Xanthobacter dioxanivorans: one gene and its partner. The protein of the gene in region 2 interacts with the protein of the main gene of each other region in a pairwise test. Links are inferred from orthologs where the notes say so. Each region holds a gene or a part of one and is shown on either strand. Other genes may lie near its edges.

What was found.
Region 1: the proteins of def (region 2) and EZH22_RS08750 interact in binary tests that used the Escherichia coli proteins (3 or more experiments, as listed by UniProt). The link is inferred for Xanthobacter dioxanivorans from one-to-one orthologs.

Annotation. Positions count from the first base shown.
Region 1 is NZ_CP063362.1:1,845,379-1,852,773, reverse strand. The notes cover bases 1,678-4,506. They hold EZH22_RS08750 (aspartate-semialdehyde dehydrogenase), read left to right. Parts: upstream 1,678-2,489; coding sequence 2,490-3,524; downstream 3,525-4,506. Other genes in these bases: EZH22_RS08745 (DMT family transporter), read right to left, coding at 3,591-4,496; EZH22_RS08755 (hypothetical protein), read right to left, coding at 1,920-2,255; cysT (sulfate ABC transporter permease subunit CysT), read right to left, coding at 1,678-1,694. In the rest of the region: sulfate ABC transporter permease subunit CysW, read right to left, coding at 1-828; more of cysT, read right to left, coding at 831-1,677; EZH22_RS08740 (Trm112 family protein), read left to right, coding at 4,771-4,983; EZH22_RS08735 (ubiquinone biosynthesis hydroxylase), read right to left, coding at 5,068-6,360; tesB (acyl-CoA thioesterase II), read left to right, coding at 6,588-7,395.
Region 2 is NZ_CP063362.1:2,303,161-2,310,544, forward strand. What follows is about bases 2,311-5,128. They hold def (peptide deformylase), read left to right. Parts: upstream 2,311-3,369; coding sequence 3,370-3,888; downstream 3,889-5,128. Other genes in these bases: EZH22_RS10860 (DNA recombination protein RmuC), read right to left, coding at 2,311-3,289; fmt (methionyl-tRNA formyltransferase), read left to right, coding at 3,917-4,846; truA (tRNA pseudouridine(38-40) synthase TruA), read left to right, coding at 4,879-5,128. Also shown: EZH22_RS10850 (enoyl-CoA hydratase), read right to left, coding at 250-1,020; mutM (bifunctional DNA-formamidopyrimidine glycosylase/DNA-(apurinic or apyrimidinic site) lyase), read right to left, coding at 1,135-2,016; more of EZH22_RS10860, read right to left, coding at 2,126-2,310; more of truA, read left to right, coding at 5,129-5,616; EZH22_RS10880 (hypothetical protein), read left to right, coding at 5,805-6,161; EZH22_RS10885 (NAD-dependent succinate-semialdehyde dehydrogenase), read right to left, coding at 6,326-7,384. UniProt on the Escherichia coli protein: Removes the formyl group from the N-terminal Met of newly synthesized proteins. Requires at least a dipeptide for an efficient rate of reaction. N-terminal L-methionine is a prerequisite for activity but the enzyme has broad specificity at other positions.

The DNA of each region.
Region 1 (7,395 bases), 460 kb from region 2 along the record:
CTCGGCCCGCTCGATCAGGTATTTCGCCACCAGCGTGAACAGGGCGACCCCGGCGAGCACGGTGGCGGCGGCGAAGGCCGCAAGCACGTGGCTGTCCTGGTAGAGCAGCTCGATCTGCAGCGGCAGGGTCGAGGTCTGGCCGCGGATGTTGCCCGAGACCACGGAGACGGCGCCGAACTCGCCCATCACCCGCGCATTGCACAGGGCCGCGCCGTAGAGCAGCGCGAAGCGCACGTTGGGCAGGGTGACGAGACGCAGCACGTCGAAGCCCGTGGCCCCGAGGCTCACCGCCGCCTCCTCCTCGTCTCGCCCCTGCGCCATCATCAGCGGCACCAGCTCGCGCACCACGAACGGCGCGGTGACGAACAGGCTGGCCAGGATGATGCCGGGCAGCGCAAACACGATCTTGATGTCGTGGGCCTGGAGAAACGGCCCGAACAGCCCCTGCCCGCCGAAGACGAAGAGATAGGCCACGCCGGCCACGATGGGGGAGATGGAGAAGGGCAGCTCCACCACCGCCAGCAGCAGGTTGCGGCCGGGAAAGGTGAACTTGGTGACCGCCCAGGCGGCGGCGATGCCGAAGGCGACGTTCACCGGCACGCAGACCAGGGCCGTGACCAGCGTCAGGCCGATGGCGTGGAGCGTATCCGGCCGCGCCAGCGCCGCCCCATAGGCGCCGAACCCGCGGGCGAAGGCCTCGGCGAAGATGACGGCGAGGGGGGCGATCAGCGCGACGGCGGTGGTGATGAGCACGAGGCCGAGGATCACCGTCCGGGTGAGCCGCCCGTCGCCCACGCGCGGCCGGCGGCGATTGACCGGGGTCGCCATGCTCAGCCCTCCCCGAGGGCGCTGCGCTGGTGCCAGGCCTGCACCAGGTTGACCACCAGCAGCATCAGGAAGGCGAGGGCGAGCATGGTGACGGCGATGGCCGCCGCGGCCGCATAATCATATTCATCGAGGCGGATGAAGGTGAGCAGCGCCACGATCTCGGTGCGGAACGGCTGGTTGCCGGCGATGAACACCACCGCGCCGAACTCCCCCAGCGACCGGGCGAAGGCCAGCGAGGTGCCGGCCAGGAAGGCGGGGAAGAGCGTCGGGAAGATCACCCGCCGGAAGATGGTGAGGTCGCGGGCGCCCAGCGTTGCCGCCGCCTCCTCCAGTTCCGGCTCCATGTCCTCCAGCACCGGCTGCACCGTGCGCACCACGAAGGGAATGGAGGTGAAGGCCATGGCGCAGACGATGCCCGCCGGCGCGTAGGCCACCTGGATGCCCCATTGCGCCAGGGGCGCGCCGAACCAGCCGTTCTTCGCGAACAGGGTGGCGAGGGCGAGGCCCGCCACCGCGGTGGGCAGCGCGAACGGCACGTCCACCATGGCATCCAGCAGGCGCTTGCCGGGAAAGTCGTAGCGCACCAGCACCCAGGCGAGGCCCAGGCCGTAGACGGCGTTGAACAGGGCGGCAATGGCGGCGGTGGTCAGCGTCACCTGGAACGAGGCGAGCGTGCGCGGCGAGGTGATGATGGCGATGTAGCGGGCGAAGCCCACATCCGCCGCCTTCAGCATGAGGGCGGCGATGGGCAGCAGCACGATGAAAGCGAGATAAAGCAGCGTGATGCCCAATGCGAGGCGGAAGCCGGGGATGACGCTGCGCCGGGCGAGGCCGGCGGCCGGTGCGGCAAGGGAAAGGCGGGGCATGGGCGCAGCCGTATGGGATCAGGATGCGGCACCGCCGCGAACGGACGGGCCCTTATGCCGTGCGCGCGGGCTATTGTCATGCCCCCTGCGGAAACAGCGATGAACCACTTGGTAAAAATGTGATTAGAAGGCGCAAAAAAGGGCCGCGCCTGCGGCCCCTCCCCGATCGTCCCTCCTCGGACGTTCTTCCTTGGACGTCCTTCCTCGGACGTCCTTGGCGCCGGGTCAGTAGCCCGGCAGCTCGAACGGCCCCGGCAGCGGCTGGCGGATGCCGGTGATCGGCCCCGGACCGGCGGCGCCGCCCTGGCCGTAGCCCGGATAGAACCAGCCCGGCGGCAGGGCATAGTCGAGATAGGACTTGGACCCCGGCTTCACCACCGTGCCGGCATCGAGGTACGAGCGCTTGCTGACGTCGATGCGCGTGCGCTTCTTGGTGACCTGCTGCGCCTGCGCGGAGTCGGCGGCCACCAGGGAAGCCACGCCCGACAGCGCCACCGCGGACGTCACCGCGAGCGCCAGCCGAACCGCAGCGGCGAAGGTGATGTACGGCGCGACACGCATGGCAACCTCCAAAAACGGCATAGCCGCCGCCCTAGCCTGACTTAGGACACTCCCGCCCCCCGTGCAAGGAAACGAGGACGGGCAAGGACCTGTTCCCGCTTTCTCGGCGCCGGCGCGTTGCGCTGGCGCAACAGTTCGCCCGAACGCTCGCGAATCAGCGATTTGCAAGGATGGGGCATTCGGCCTAAAAGCACCGTTTCCGGCCGCATGGGCCGGCAGATCCCGAGGAACAGCATGGGTTACAAGGTCGCCGTCGTCGGCGCCACGGGCAACGTGGGCCGGGAGATTCTCGCGATCCTCGACGAGCGGGGCTTCCCCGCCGACGAGGTGGTGGCGCTCGCCTCGCGCAAGTCGCAGGGCGTGGAAGTCTCGTACGGCGACAAAACCCTGAAGGTGAAGGCGCTCGACACCTACGACTTCTCCGACACCGACATCTGCCTGATGTCGGCGGGCGGAGCCGTGTCGAAGGAGTGGTCGCCGAAGATCGGCGCCGCCGGCTGCGTGGTGATCGACAATTCGTCCCAGTGGCGGATGGATCCCGACGTGCCGCTGATCGTGCCCGAGGTGAATGCGGACGCCATCGTCGGCTTCACCAAGAAGAACATCATCGCCAACCCCAACTGCTCCACCGCGCAGCTGGTGGTGGCGTTGAAGCCGCTGCACGACGCGGCGACGATCAAGCGCGTGGTGGTCTCCACCTACCAGTCCGTCTCCGGTGCCGGCAAGGAGGGCATGGACGAGCTGTTCTCCCAGACCCGGGCCATCTTCGTGTCCGATCCGGTGGAGCCGAAGAAGTTTCCCAAGCGCATCGCCTTCAACCTCATTCCCCAAATCGACGTCTTCCTCGACGACGGCTCGACCAAGGAAGAGTGGAAGATGGTGGTCGAGACCAAGAAGATCCTCGACCCGAAGATCAAGCTCACGGCCACCTGCGTGCGCGTGCCGGTGTTCATCTCCCATTCGGAGGCGGTGAACGTGGAGTTCGAACGGGAGCTCTCGGCCGAGGACGCGCGCAAGATCCTGCGCGAGGCGCCGGGCATCCTCGTCATCGATACCCGCGAGCCGGGCGGCTACGCCACGCCGCATGAGGCCGCCGGCGAGGACGCCACCTACATCTCGCGCCTGCGCGACGACCCGACGGTGGAGAACGCCATCAACTTCTGGTGCGTCTCCGACAACCTGCGCAAGGGCGCGGCGCTGAACGCGGTGCAGATCGCCGAGGTGCTGGTGAACCGCAAGCTCATCACCGCCCGCAGCAAGGCCGCCTGAGCCGGCCCGCACGCACCCTGACAGCCTGGAAACGGCCCTCCCGCGAGGGCCGTTTTCGTTTGCGCCTCAACCCGGCGGCACGGCCGTGCCCCGGCTCTTGCGGGCGCTCACCCGCTGGGCGACGGCCACCACCAGCACCACCCCCAGGGCGAAGAACAGGGTCTCGGCGTCGGGCGTCTCGCCATTGATGGGCCAGGCGAGGCCCACGGTCACGAAGGTCTGCAGCAGCTGCATCTGCCCGACCCGGGCGACGCCGCCCATGGCCATGCCCGCATTCCAGAAGAAGAAGCCGATGAACTGGCTGAACAGCCCGAGATAGAGCACCGACACGAGGGCCGCGGTCGATACCGCCTTCCCCCACGGATAGGTGGCAAGGGCGACCGGCAGCGTCACCGGCAGAGCGAGGATCAGCATGAAGGCGATGACCTCCCAGCCGGCCATCTGCCGCAGCAGCCGTCCGCTGACCCCGTAGCCCACCGCGGCGGCGACGACACCGGCGAACAGCATCATGTCGCCCGCGCGCACGCCGCCGTCGCCGCCATTGCGCAGGGCGAAGGCGGCGACGAGGGCCGCCCCGGTGGCACTGGCCACGAACAGGGGCGCGCCGGGACGCTCGCCGGCGAACAGCACCGCGGCAAGGGCCGTGAGCAAGGGCAGCAGGCCGACCACGACGCCGCCATGGGCGGCGGGCACCGTCTGCATCGCCAGGCCGATAAGAAGCGGGAAGACGATCACCAGGCAGGAGCTGCCGATGGCGAGGTCCCTGAACGTGCCGCGCGCGGCGAACGGCCACGGCCGGCCCGACGCCAGCACCAGGGCCAGGGCGGCGACGCCGGCCACCGCGGCACGGCCGAAGGTGATGGCCCAGGGGTCGAGGTCGGCAAGGGCGAAGCGCGTCACCGGCAGAGTGGCGCCGAACATGAGGACGCCGACGAAGCCGAGGACGAGCCCGAGGGAAGCGCGGCGGTCCATGGAAGCCTTTCGGGAGGTTCGGCCCGAGAATCCGGCCGCGCCGGGGGCGGCGCGGCATGGGGCCGGATCCGGCCGGGTGCAGCTGTAGGCAATCGGCAACCTGCGGAACAATGAAATCGGCTGATAAATAGGCAAAGGATCTTGATGGATCGTTCCCTCCGGCGAAAAGGCCGTGGACGGGACGGCGCCGGCGGCTATGGTGCGCCCCCGAGGGCCCGGCGGGCGACGCCGACCCGGGCCACGCCGATCTCCGGCGCGACGAAGGTGACACGCCATGATCCAATCCCAGCGTCCCGGCCACCAGGTGGACCCGAAGCTGCTCGAAATCCTGGTCTGCCCGCTGACCAAGGGGCCCCTGGAGTACGACCGCGAGCACCAGGAGCTGATCTCCCGCGCCGCCCGCCTCGCCTATCCCATCCGCGACGGCATCCCGATCATGCTCGCCGACGAGGCCCGCAAGCTCGATGAAAGCGAGCTCGCGCGCTGAGGCGCCGCGGCGCGCGGGTGGCCGGGACGAGCCCGGGCACGACCGCGGCCGAAGAAAAACGCGGACACTGAAGGTCGATCGGCCCTAGAGCGCCTCGCCGCGGAGCAGCTTGGGCACCGCGCCGGTGAGGCCCGCCGCGTCGCGGATGAACAGGCCCTTGAGGCGCGGCAGGCGGTCCACCAGGCCGAGCCCCACGTCGCGCACCGCCCGGAGCGCGTCGGAGTGGTTGGAAAACAGGCGGTTGAGCCCGTCCGTCGCCACGCCCATGGCCAGGGTGTCGAACCGCCGCCAGCGCTGGTAGCGCTCCAGCACCGAGGGGGCGGCGAAATCGAGCCCGACCCGCGCCGCGTCGGTCACCGCCTCGGCCAGCGCCGCCACGTCGCGCAGGCCCATGTTGAGGCCCTGCCCGGCGATGGGGTGGATCAGGTGGGCCGCGTCGCCCACCAGGGCGAGGCGCTCGCCGATGAAGGTGCGGGCCATGGCGAAGCCGAGGGGATAGGGGCGCGGCTTCGACACCGGCTTCACCCAGCCCAGCCGGTGGCCGAAGCGCTGCTCCAGCTCCTCCTGGAACAGGACCGGGGGCAGCGCCACCAGCCGCTCGGCATCCGCCGTGCGCTCGGTCCAGACGATGGAGCTGCGGTTGCCGGGCAAAGGCAGGGTGGCGAAGGGGCCGGCGGGCAGGAAGTGCTCCTCGGCGCGGCCCTCGTGCGGACGCTCGTGCTCCACCGTGAAGGTGATGCCGCTCTGGCCGTAGCCCCACGAGACGTTGGCGATGCCGGCCATGGCGCGGATGCGCGAGCGGGCCCCGTCGCAGGCGACGAGGAGCTGCGCGCGCAGCGGCGCGCCCGAGGCGCTCGAAAGGCTCACGCCGCTGCGGTCGGCGGCAAACGCATCCACCGCCTCGGCGCGCAGGTCGATGCCCGCCGCCCGCGCGCAATCGACGAGGGCATGCTGCAGGGCGGCGTTGGGCACCATGTAGGCGAAGGCCTCGCCCGGCTCCAGGGCACCGTCCTCCAGTCCGCCGTCGAAGGTGAGGAAGGTGGGCCGCGCCACGTCCTTGGTGCGGCTGTCGGTGACCACCATGGACCGGATCGGCTCCGCCTCCCGGCTGATCCGCTCCCAGGCGCCCAGGGTGGTCAGCAGCCGCCGCGCCCCGGCGGCGATGGCCGAGGCCCGCCCGTCTTCGATGGTCGGCTTCGCCAGGGCCGGATCGAACAGCACGATGTCCGCGTCCGGCCCGAGGCCCTGGCGCAGGGCGAGGGCGAGGCTGAGCCCGGCGAGGCCGCCGCCGACGATGGCGACATCCGCCCGCGCGGCCGCCGCCGTGGCGGCGGCGCCCGGTGCGAATTCCGGGTGGGGCGCATTCAGGGAGGCCATTGTTCTGCTCCTTGGACTTCTCCGGTGCCGCGGGCACCGTGGTCGTGTGGCGCCGGCCGGCGCGGCCTGTGCTCTTTTCCGCACCAGGCGGTGCGGTCCCGCGTCACCCTATACGGCAAGCGGCTGACGTTTTCGGGGTTGACGCGGACGGCGCCGGCATGGCGTCCTCGCTGTCCATCCCTTTCGCCCGATCGCCCCGCGCGACGGCGCCCAACGAGCCGAGCCGCATGACCGGATCACCGTCCAACGTGGGTACGCTTCTGGACATCCTCGACCTTGAAACCCTGGAGATCAACCTGTTCCGCGGTCGCACCGCGTCCCCGGACGGCGGCCGCGTGTTCGGCGGGCAGGTGGTGGCCCAGGCGCTGGTGGCGGCGCGGCGGACGGTGGAGGCGGATCGCATCGCCCACTCGCTTCACGGCTACTTCCTGCTCGGCGGGGATCCGCGGGTGCCCATCATCTACGACGTGGACCGCATCCGCGACGGGCGCTCCTTCACCACCCGGCGGGTGGTCGCCATCCAGCACGGCCAGGCCATCTTCACCATGGCGGTGTCGTTCCAGATCGAGGAGAGCGGCCTGTTTCACCAGGGCACCATGCCCGAGGTGCCCCTGCCGGAGGATCTGCCCTCCGACGAAGTCTGGCGCGAGCGCCTCCTCGCCCGCTTTCCGCGCGCCGCGCGGGCCGACTGGATGTCCCTGCGCCCGCTGGAGGTGAAGCCCACCACCCTCGACCCCGCGTATCTCGGCGCCCCGGGGACGCGGCCGAGCATGTGGGTGCGCGCCAGAGATCCCTTGCCGGACGATCTGCCTACGCATCAGGCGGTCCTTGCCTATGCTTCAGACCTTTCCCTGCTCCAGGCGGCGTTGCTGCCGCACGGGAAATCGGTGTTCGACCCCGACCTGCAGGTGGCCAGCCTCGATCATGCGCTGTGGTTTCACCGCCGCTTTCGCGCCGACGAGTGGCTGCTCTACGTGCAGGAGAGCCCCGCGGCGTTCGCAGGGCGGGGTTTCTGCCGCGGGGAGCTGTTCACCC
Region 2 (7,384 bases):
TACCTGAAACCAGCGCGTCTACCAATTCCGCCACCTGGGCCCCCACCGGCACTGGGCCGTCAGGAGCGCGAGACATAAGGGGGCGGCATGGGGCTTGTCAACAATGCCTGCCGTCCGCCCACGGAAAGTTTTCGTCGTCCCGCTGCGGAGCGGCGGTGAGGGCGGTCCATCCGCTTGCCGGCGTGGACGGACCGCCATCGAGCCGGCGAAGGCGCGCAGGGCGGCCCGCGCCGGTCGACCGGCCGCGCCTCAGTGCTGGAACTTCGCCGGCCGCTTCTCGATGAAGGCGGCCATGCCTTCCTTCTGGTCGGCGGTCCCGAACTGCGACTGGAATACCCGCCGCTCGAAGCGGATGCCTTCCGCCAGCGTCGTCTCGTAGGCGCGGTTCACGCTTTCCTTGGTCTGCATGGCCACCGGCAGGGACATGCCGGCGATGCCCTTGGCCACCTTCAGCGCCTCATCCAGCAAATCGGCGGCGGGCACGATGCGGGAGACGAGGCCCGAACGCTCGGCTTCCACCGCATCCATCAGGCGCCCGGTGAGGCACATCTCCATGGCCTTGGACTTGCCGACGAAGCGCGTGAGGCGCTGGGTGCCGCCGGAGCCGGGCATGACGCCGAGCTTGATCTCCGGCTGGCCGAACTTCGCCGTGTCGGCGGCGAGGATGAAGTCGCACATCATGGCGAGCTCGCAGCCGCCGCCCAGCGCAAAGCCCGCGACCGCCGCGATCACCGGCTTGCGCGTGCGCGACAGGCGCTCCCAGGAGGTGATGAAATCGTCGAGATAGGTTTGCGGATAGGTGAAGTTCTGCATCTCCTTGATGTCGGCGCCGGCGGCGAACGCCTTCTCGGATCCGGTCAGCACCAGGCAGCCGATGGAGCGGTCCTGCTCGAGCTCGTCGAGGGCGGCGCCGAGGTCAGCGATGAGCTGCCGGTTCAGGGCGTTGAGCGCCTGGGGGCGGTTCAGCCGAATGAGGCCCACGCGCTCGAGCCGCTCCACCAGGATCGTTTCGTATGCCATCCCAATCCTCCTCTTTGCCCGGCGTGACACCGGGGATATTTCCGCCGGTGCTCTAGCGCGTTTCAGGGCCGGAAGCGAAGAGGGAAGGCCGCACAGCCGGCGTGCGGCCGTGCCCTACCTCTGGCAGACGGGACAGAAGAAGGTGGAGCGTCCGCTCTGCGTGATGCGCTGGACCACGCCCTTGCAGCGCAGGGTCTGGCAGGGCTGGCCCTCGCGGCCGTAGACGCGGAAGGTGTGCTGGAAGTAGCCGAGCTCGCCGTTCACCTGCCGGTGGTCGCGCAGGGAGGAGCCACCGGCCTGGATCGCCTCGCGCAGCACGTCGCGGATGGCCACCACCAGCCGCTCCGCCCGCTGGGTCGGCAGGCCCTCGTGCGTGGCGATGGTGTTGGCGAGGCGGCGGGGCGAGAGGCGGGCGCGGTAGAGCGCCTCGCACACATAGATGTTGCCCAGCCCGGCCACGAGCTTCTGGTCGAGGAGCGCGGACTTGAGGGGTGTGTGGCGGCGGGCGCAGGCGCGGGCCAGATATTCGGCGTTGAATCCGTTGCCGAGCGGCTCCGGCCCGAGGCTGGCCAGGAGCGGATGCGAATCGAGCCGGTCGTAGGGCACGATGAGGATGGCGCCGAAGCGGCGCGGATCGTTGAAGGTCACGGTGGCACCGCCGGCGAGGTGCAGCACCACGTGGTCGTGCGGCCCGCTTTGCCCGCGCGGATGGTGGAACAGGCCCGGCCGGCCCTTCACCCTGGCGCCTTCGACGCGGATGGAGCCGGACATGCCGAGGTGCAGGATCATCACCTCGCCGCCGCTCAGGTCGGCGAGCAGATACTTGGCGCGCCGGCCCACCGCCTCGATGCGGCGACCGGCGAGCCGCTCCGAGAAGTTTTCCGGCAGGGGCCAGCGCAGGTCCGGCCGGCGGGCCTCGGCGCTCTCGATCACGGCGCCTTGCAGGACGGGCAGGAGACCGCGGCGGACGGTCTCCACCTCGGGCAATTCGGGCATTTCTTCCTTAACACGGGTGGGCGGGCCGCAACCGGCGCGCGAGTCGTCTCAGCCTTGTAGGATCGGGCCGGCGCGGCGCGCATGCAAGACGAAAGGCGCATTTGTCCCCTCAATCGGCGGGGCGCGGCTCGGAGCCGGGCCGGTCCGGCGGGGTGTCGAAGTCCAGCGCCTCCAGCCGCAGGCCGCGCCGGGCGATCTTGTCCGACGAGATGAGCACCCGGCCCACGTCGTCGCTCACCTGGGAAAAATGCTTGGACAGGTCGCCGACGCGCTCGCGCAGGCGGGTGACGTCGTCCACCAGGGCGGCCACCTCGGCGCGCACCCGGTCGGCCTGCTCGCGCATGCGGGCATCCTTGGCGATGGCCTGCACCACCTGCACCGCCAGCATGAGCAGGGCCGGGGATACCAGCACCACCCGCAGCCGGTAGGCCTCCTGCACCACCGCGTCGAACCGCTCGGCGATCTCGGCATAGACGGATTCGGAGGGCACGAAGATGAGCGCCACGTCCTGGGTCTCCCCCGGCAGCAGGTAGCGCTCGGCCACGTCGTAGACGTGCTTCAGCAGGTCGGTCCGCATCCTCTGGCCCGCGGCCTTGCGAGCCTCGGCGGTGGGCGCCTCGCGGAAGGCGGTGACGGCCTCCAGCGGAAACTTGGAATCGATGAGCAGCGGGCGCGGGTCGCCGGGCAGGAAGATGGCGCAGTCCGGCCGTCGCCCGTTGGAGAGGGTGTGCTGGAAGGCGAAGCTGCCGCGCGGCAGGCCGTCCGCCACGATGGCCTCCATGCGGGCCTGGCCGAAGGCGCCGCGGGCCTGCTTGTTGGCCAGGGTCTCGCGCAGCGCGATCACCTGCGAAGACAGGTCGCCGAGGCTCTTTTCCGCCGCCTCCATCACCACCAGGCGCTCGGCGAGGCGGGTGAGGCTTTCGTGGGTGGCGCGGGCGGCGGTGGTCAGGGTCTCGCCGAGCCGGTGGGAGGTGGCGTCGAGGCGCTCGGACACCGCGCGGGCGAGCTCGCTCTGGCGCTGGGCCAGGAGCTCGGTCATGCCCTGCACCCGCCCGGACATCTCCGACTGGGCGCGCACCAGCTCCCGCAGGCGCCGGTCGAGCTCCTCGGCCCTGAGGGCTTCGGCCGCTGCCGTTTCGCTGCGCGCCCGGGACCGGCGCAGAACCGCAGCGAGGCCGAGGAAGAGGCAAAAGGCCAGTCCCCCCGCCGCGACGGCTGCCGCTTCGGCCAAGGTGACGGCGTGACCCGCCAGGCTGAAGAGCACCACCGGCATGGCTTCTTCTATCGTGATTCTTGGCTTGAACAAACAGCGAACATGTTGACCGGACGCTCAGCTTCGCTTATCTCGCAGAAATGGCGACGCGACCCATCCTCATCCTCCCCGAACCCAAGCTGCGGGCGCATTCCGCGCCGGTCGAGACCATCGACGGAGAGATCCGCAAGCTGGTGGCGGACATGTTCGACACCATGTACGACGCGCCCGGCATCGGGCTGGCGGCGATCCAGGTGGGCGTCGACAAGCGGGTGGTCACCATCGACGTGGCGCGCGACGGCGCGGACAAGAAGCCGGTGGCGCTGATCAATCCCGAGATCATCGCCGCGTCCGAGGAGACCTCCATCTACAGCGAGGGCTGCCTCTCCATCCCCGAATATTACGAGGAGGTGGAGCGCCCGGCGCGCGTTGCGGTGCGGTTCCTGGACCTGGAGGGCAAGGTGCGGGAGGTGGAGGCGGACGGGCTCTTCGCCACCTGCGTCCAGCATGAGATCGACCACCTGAACGGTGTCCTCTTCATCGACCACATCTCCAAGCTGAAGCGGGACCGGGTGATCAAGAAGTTCACCAAGCAGGCGAAGCACAAGGCCGAGGCCTGAGGGCCGAAACCGGCTCCTTCAACCGGATATCCGAATGCGCATCGTCTTCATGGGGACGCCGGACTTCGCCGTTCCGACCCTGTCCGAGATCGTCGGGCGCGGGCATGACGTGGCGGCGGTCTATACGCGCGCCCCGGCGCCGGCCGGTCGGCGCGGGCTCGACCTCACCCCCTCGCCCGTCCACCAGGTGGCCGAGCGCTTCGGCCTCAAGGTTCTGACCCCCAGGAGCCTGCGCGGCGAGGAGGCGGCGGCGGAGTTTCGCGGCCACGGCGCCGACGTGGCGGTGGTGGTGGCCTACGGCCTCATCCTGCCGCCGGCGATCCTTCAGGTCCCGGCCCTCGGCTGCCTCAACCTGCACGGCTCGCTGCTGCCGCGCTGGCGCGGCGCCGCGCCCATCCAGCGCGCCATCATGGCCGGCGACCGCGAGACGGGTGTCGCGGTGATGCAGATGGAGGCCGGCCTCGACACGGGCCCGGTGGGCCTGGTGGAGCGCATCCCCATCGGGCCGGACATGACGGCGGGCGACCTGCACGACCGCATGATGGTGCTCGGCGCCGACCTCATGGCGCGGGCGCTGGCGGCGCTGGAGCGCGGCGGCCTCGGCTTCACGCCGCAGCCGGAGGAGGGGGTCGTCTACGCGGCCAAGATCGAGAAGGGCGAGACCCGCATCGACTGGTCGCAGCCCGCCTCGGCGGTGCACGACCGCATCCGCGGCCTGTCGCCCTTCCCCGGGGCATGGTTCCCGCTGGGGCCGGACGAGGCGCGGGTCAAGGTGCTGCGCTCCACCCGCGCCGAGGGCACCGGGGCGCCGGGCGAGGCGCTGGACGACCGCCTCACCATCGCCTGCGGCAGCGGCGCCGTCCGGCTTCTGGAATTGCAGAAGGCCGGCAAGCAGCCCATGGGGGCGGATGCCTTCCTCCGGGGCAACAGCGTGCCGTCCGGCACGCGGCTTCCTTGACGGGAGGCGCGTCGCGCGCCCTGTTGCCTCCCATGCCTCGCTACAAGCTCACCATCGAATATGACGGCACGCCCTTCGCCGGGTGGCAGACGCAGGCCGACCAGGACACCGTGCAGGGCGTGCTGGCCGCGGCATTCCGCCGCTTCTGCGGCGAGGACGTGCACGTCGCCGGCGCTGGGCGCACGGATGCGGGGGTACATGCCACCGGGCAGGTGGCCCATGTGGATCTCTCCCGGTCCTGGCGCTCCGACACCGTGCGCGACGCCATGACCGCCCAGCTGCGCCCCCATCCGGTCGCCGTGCTGGCGGCGGAGGAGGTGCCAGCCAGCTTCGACGCCCGCTTCTCCGCTACCCGGCGGCACTATCTCTATCGCATCGTCAATCGCCGGCCGGACCTCGCTCTCGACCGCGACCGGGCCTGGCGCATCCCGCAGGCGCTTGATGCGCAGGCCATGCATGTCGCGGCCCAGCGCCTGCTGGGGCGGCACGATTTCTCCACCTTCCGGGCGGCGGAATGCCAGGCGGCATCGCCGGTGAAGACCCTGGACCAGCTCGACGTCTCCCGCGACGGCGATCAGATCCGCATCGTCACCTCCGCCCGCTCGTTCCTGCACCATCAGGTGCGTTCCATGGTGGGCTCGCTGATGCGGGTGGGGGAGGGGCGCTGGAGCGCCGACGACCTGGAGGCGGCGCTGAAGGCCGCCGACCGTTCCCGCTGCGGTCCCATGGCGCCGGCCGCGGGGCTGTACCTTGCCGCCGTCAGCTACTGACCGAGGCGCGGCATCCGGGCGCCGTTTCGAAAGATCGTCCAGGTCCGGCCGGGAACACGCCGACCGCGCCGGACGCGCGGAATCAATGAATTGTAATCACATATGAAATCGGACGCGGGAACGCTCGGCCTCCGGCGGCATTCTCCCCTTGAGAGCTTCCGGCGCGTGCGAGCAAGGGTTGTCAGGTGATGTTCGGTTTCGATTTCCACGGCCAGAAGGCCAGTCAGCAGCGTATCTCCCCGGCCACGGCCCATGTGGTGGCGCGCGTGGTGCCGGCGGCGCCGTGTGGCTGGCTGTTCTTCGATGGCGGTGAGACGACCATGGAGACCGAGGACGGCGTCGCGCTCATCCTGCCGGGAGGGGCGTTCTTTCCCCACGAGGCGCGGCGCTTCGCCAGCGAGGCGGTGGCGCGGGCGGAGGCGGAGCGGCTGAACGATGCCAGCCCCTGCGCCGACCGGCCATGGCAGGCCAAGCCGGCATCCGGATTCCAGATGCCGCGCCGCACCGAGGACATCCTGCAGCAGCTGCGCGTACTCGGCCATTAGGAGCGATCGACATTCAGTTGCGGCGTATTTCTTCGGCCACCGTCATGGCCGGGGCAAGCCCGGCCATGACGGTGGTGAGGGGAGGGCGCCGGTCGATCTGAATGTCGATCCGCCCTGGGGCGCCCGCCCGGGGCTGATCCCCGGGCGGATCGCTTTCGCGTGCGTCAGACGCCGGCCTGGGACACGAACTTCGGGTTGAGATAGGCCTGGATCGCCTCGGATCCGCCCTCGGAGCCGTAGCCCGAATCCCTCACGCCGCCGAACGGAACCTCCGGCAGGGCCAGGCCCAGGTGGTTGATGGTCATCATGCCCGCCTGGATTTCCGACGCCACCGCGTTCGCCGTCTTGGCCGAGCGCGTATAGGCGTAGGAGGCGAGGCCGTAGGGCAGGCGGTTCGCTTCGGTGATGGCCTCGTCGAAGTCGGAGAAGGGCAGCATCATGGCCAGCGGGCCGAACGGCTCCTCGTTCATCATCCGCATCTCGCGGGTGACGCCGGTGACCACGGTGGGCTCGAAGAAATAGCCCTTGTTACCGATGCGGGCGCCGCCGGTCGCCACGTCCGCTCCTTTCTGCCGGGCGTCGGCGATGAGCGCCTCCATGGCCGGGATGCGGCGCTCGTTGGCGAGCGGGCCCATGGTGGTGCCCTGGTCGAGGCCGTTGCCCACCTTCACCGCCTTGGCGACGGTGACGAAGGCGTCGACGAACTCCTCATACACCTTCTCCTGCACCAGATAGCGCGTGGGCGAGACGCACACCTGGCCGGCGTTGCGGAACTTGGCGGTCGCGATCTGCCGGGCCGCCGCCGTCACGTCGGCATCGTCGAAGACGATCACCGGCGAGTGGCCGCCGAGCTCCATGGTGACGCGCTTCATGTGCGCGCCGGCCAGCGCCGCCAGCTGCTTGCCCACCGGGGTGGAGCCGGTGAAGGTGATCTTGCGGATGACCGGGTGGGCGATGAGATATGCGCTGATCTCCGCCGGAACGCCGTAGACGAGGGCGATGACGCCCTTGGGCACGCCGGCATCCACGAAGGCGCGGATCAGCTCGGCCGGGGAGGCGGGGGTTTCCTCCGGCGCCTTGACGATGATGGAGCAGCCCGCCGCCAGCGCGGCGGAGAGCTTGCGCACCACCTGGTTGATGGGGAAGTTCCAGGGGGTGAACGCCGCCACCGGTCCCACCGGCTCCTGCACCACCAGCTGGTACACGCCCTGCGCGCGGGCGGG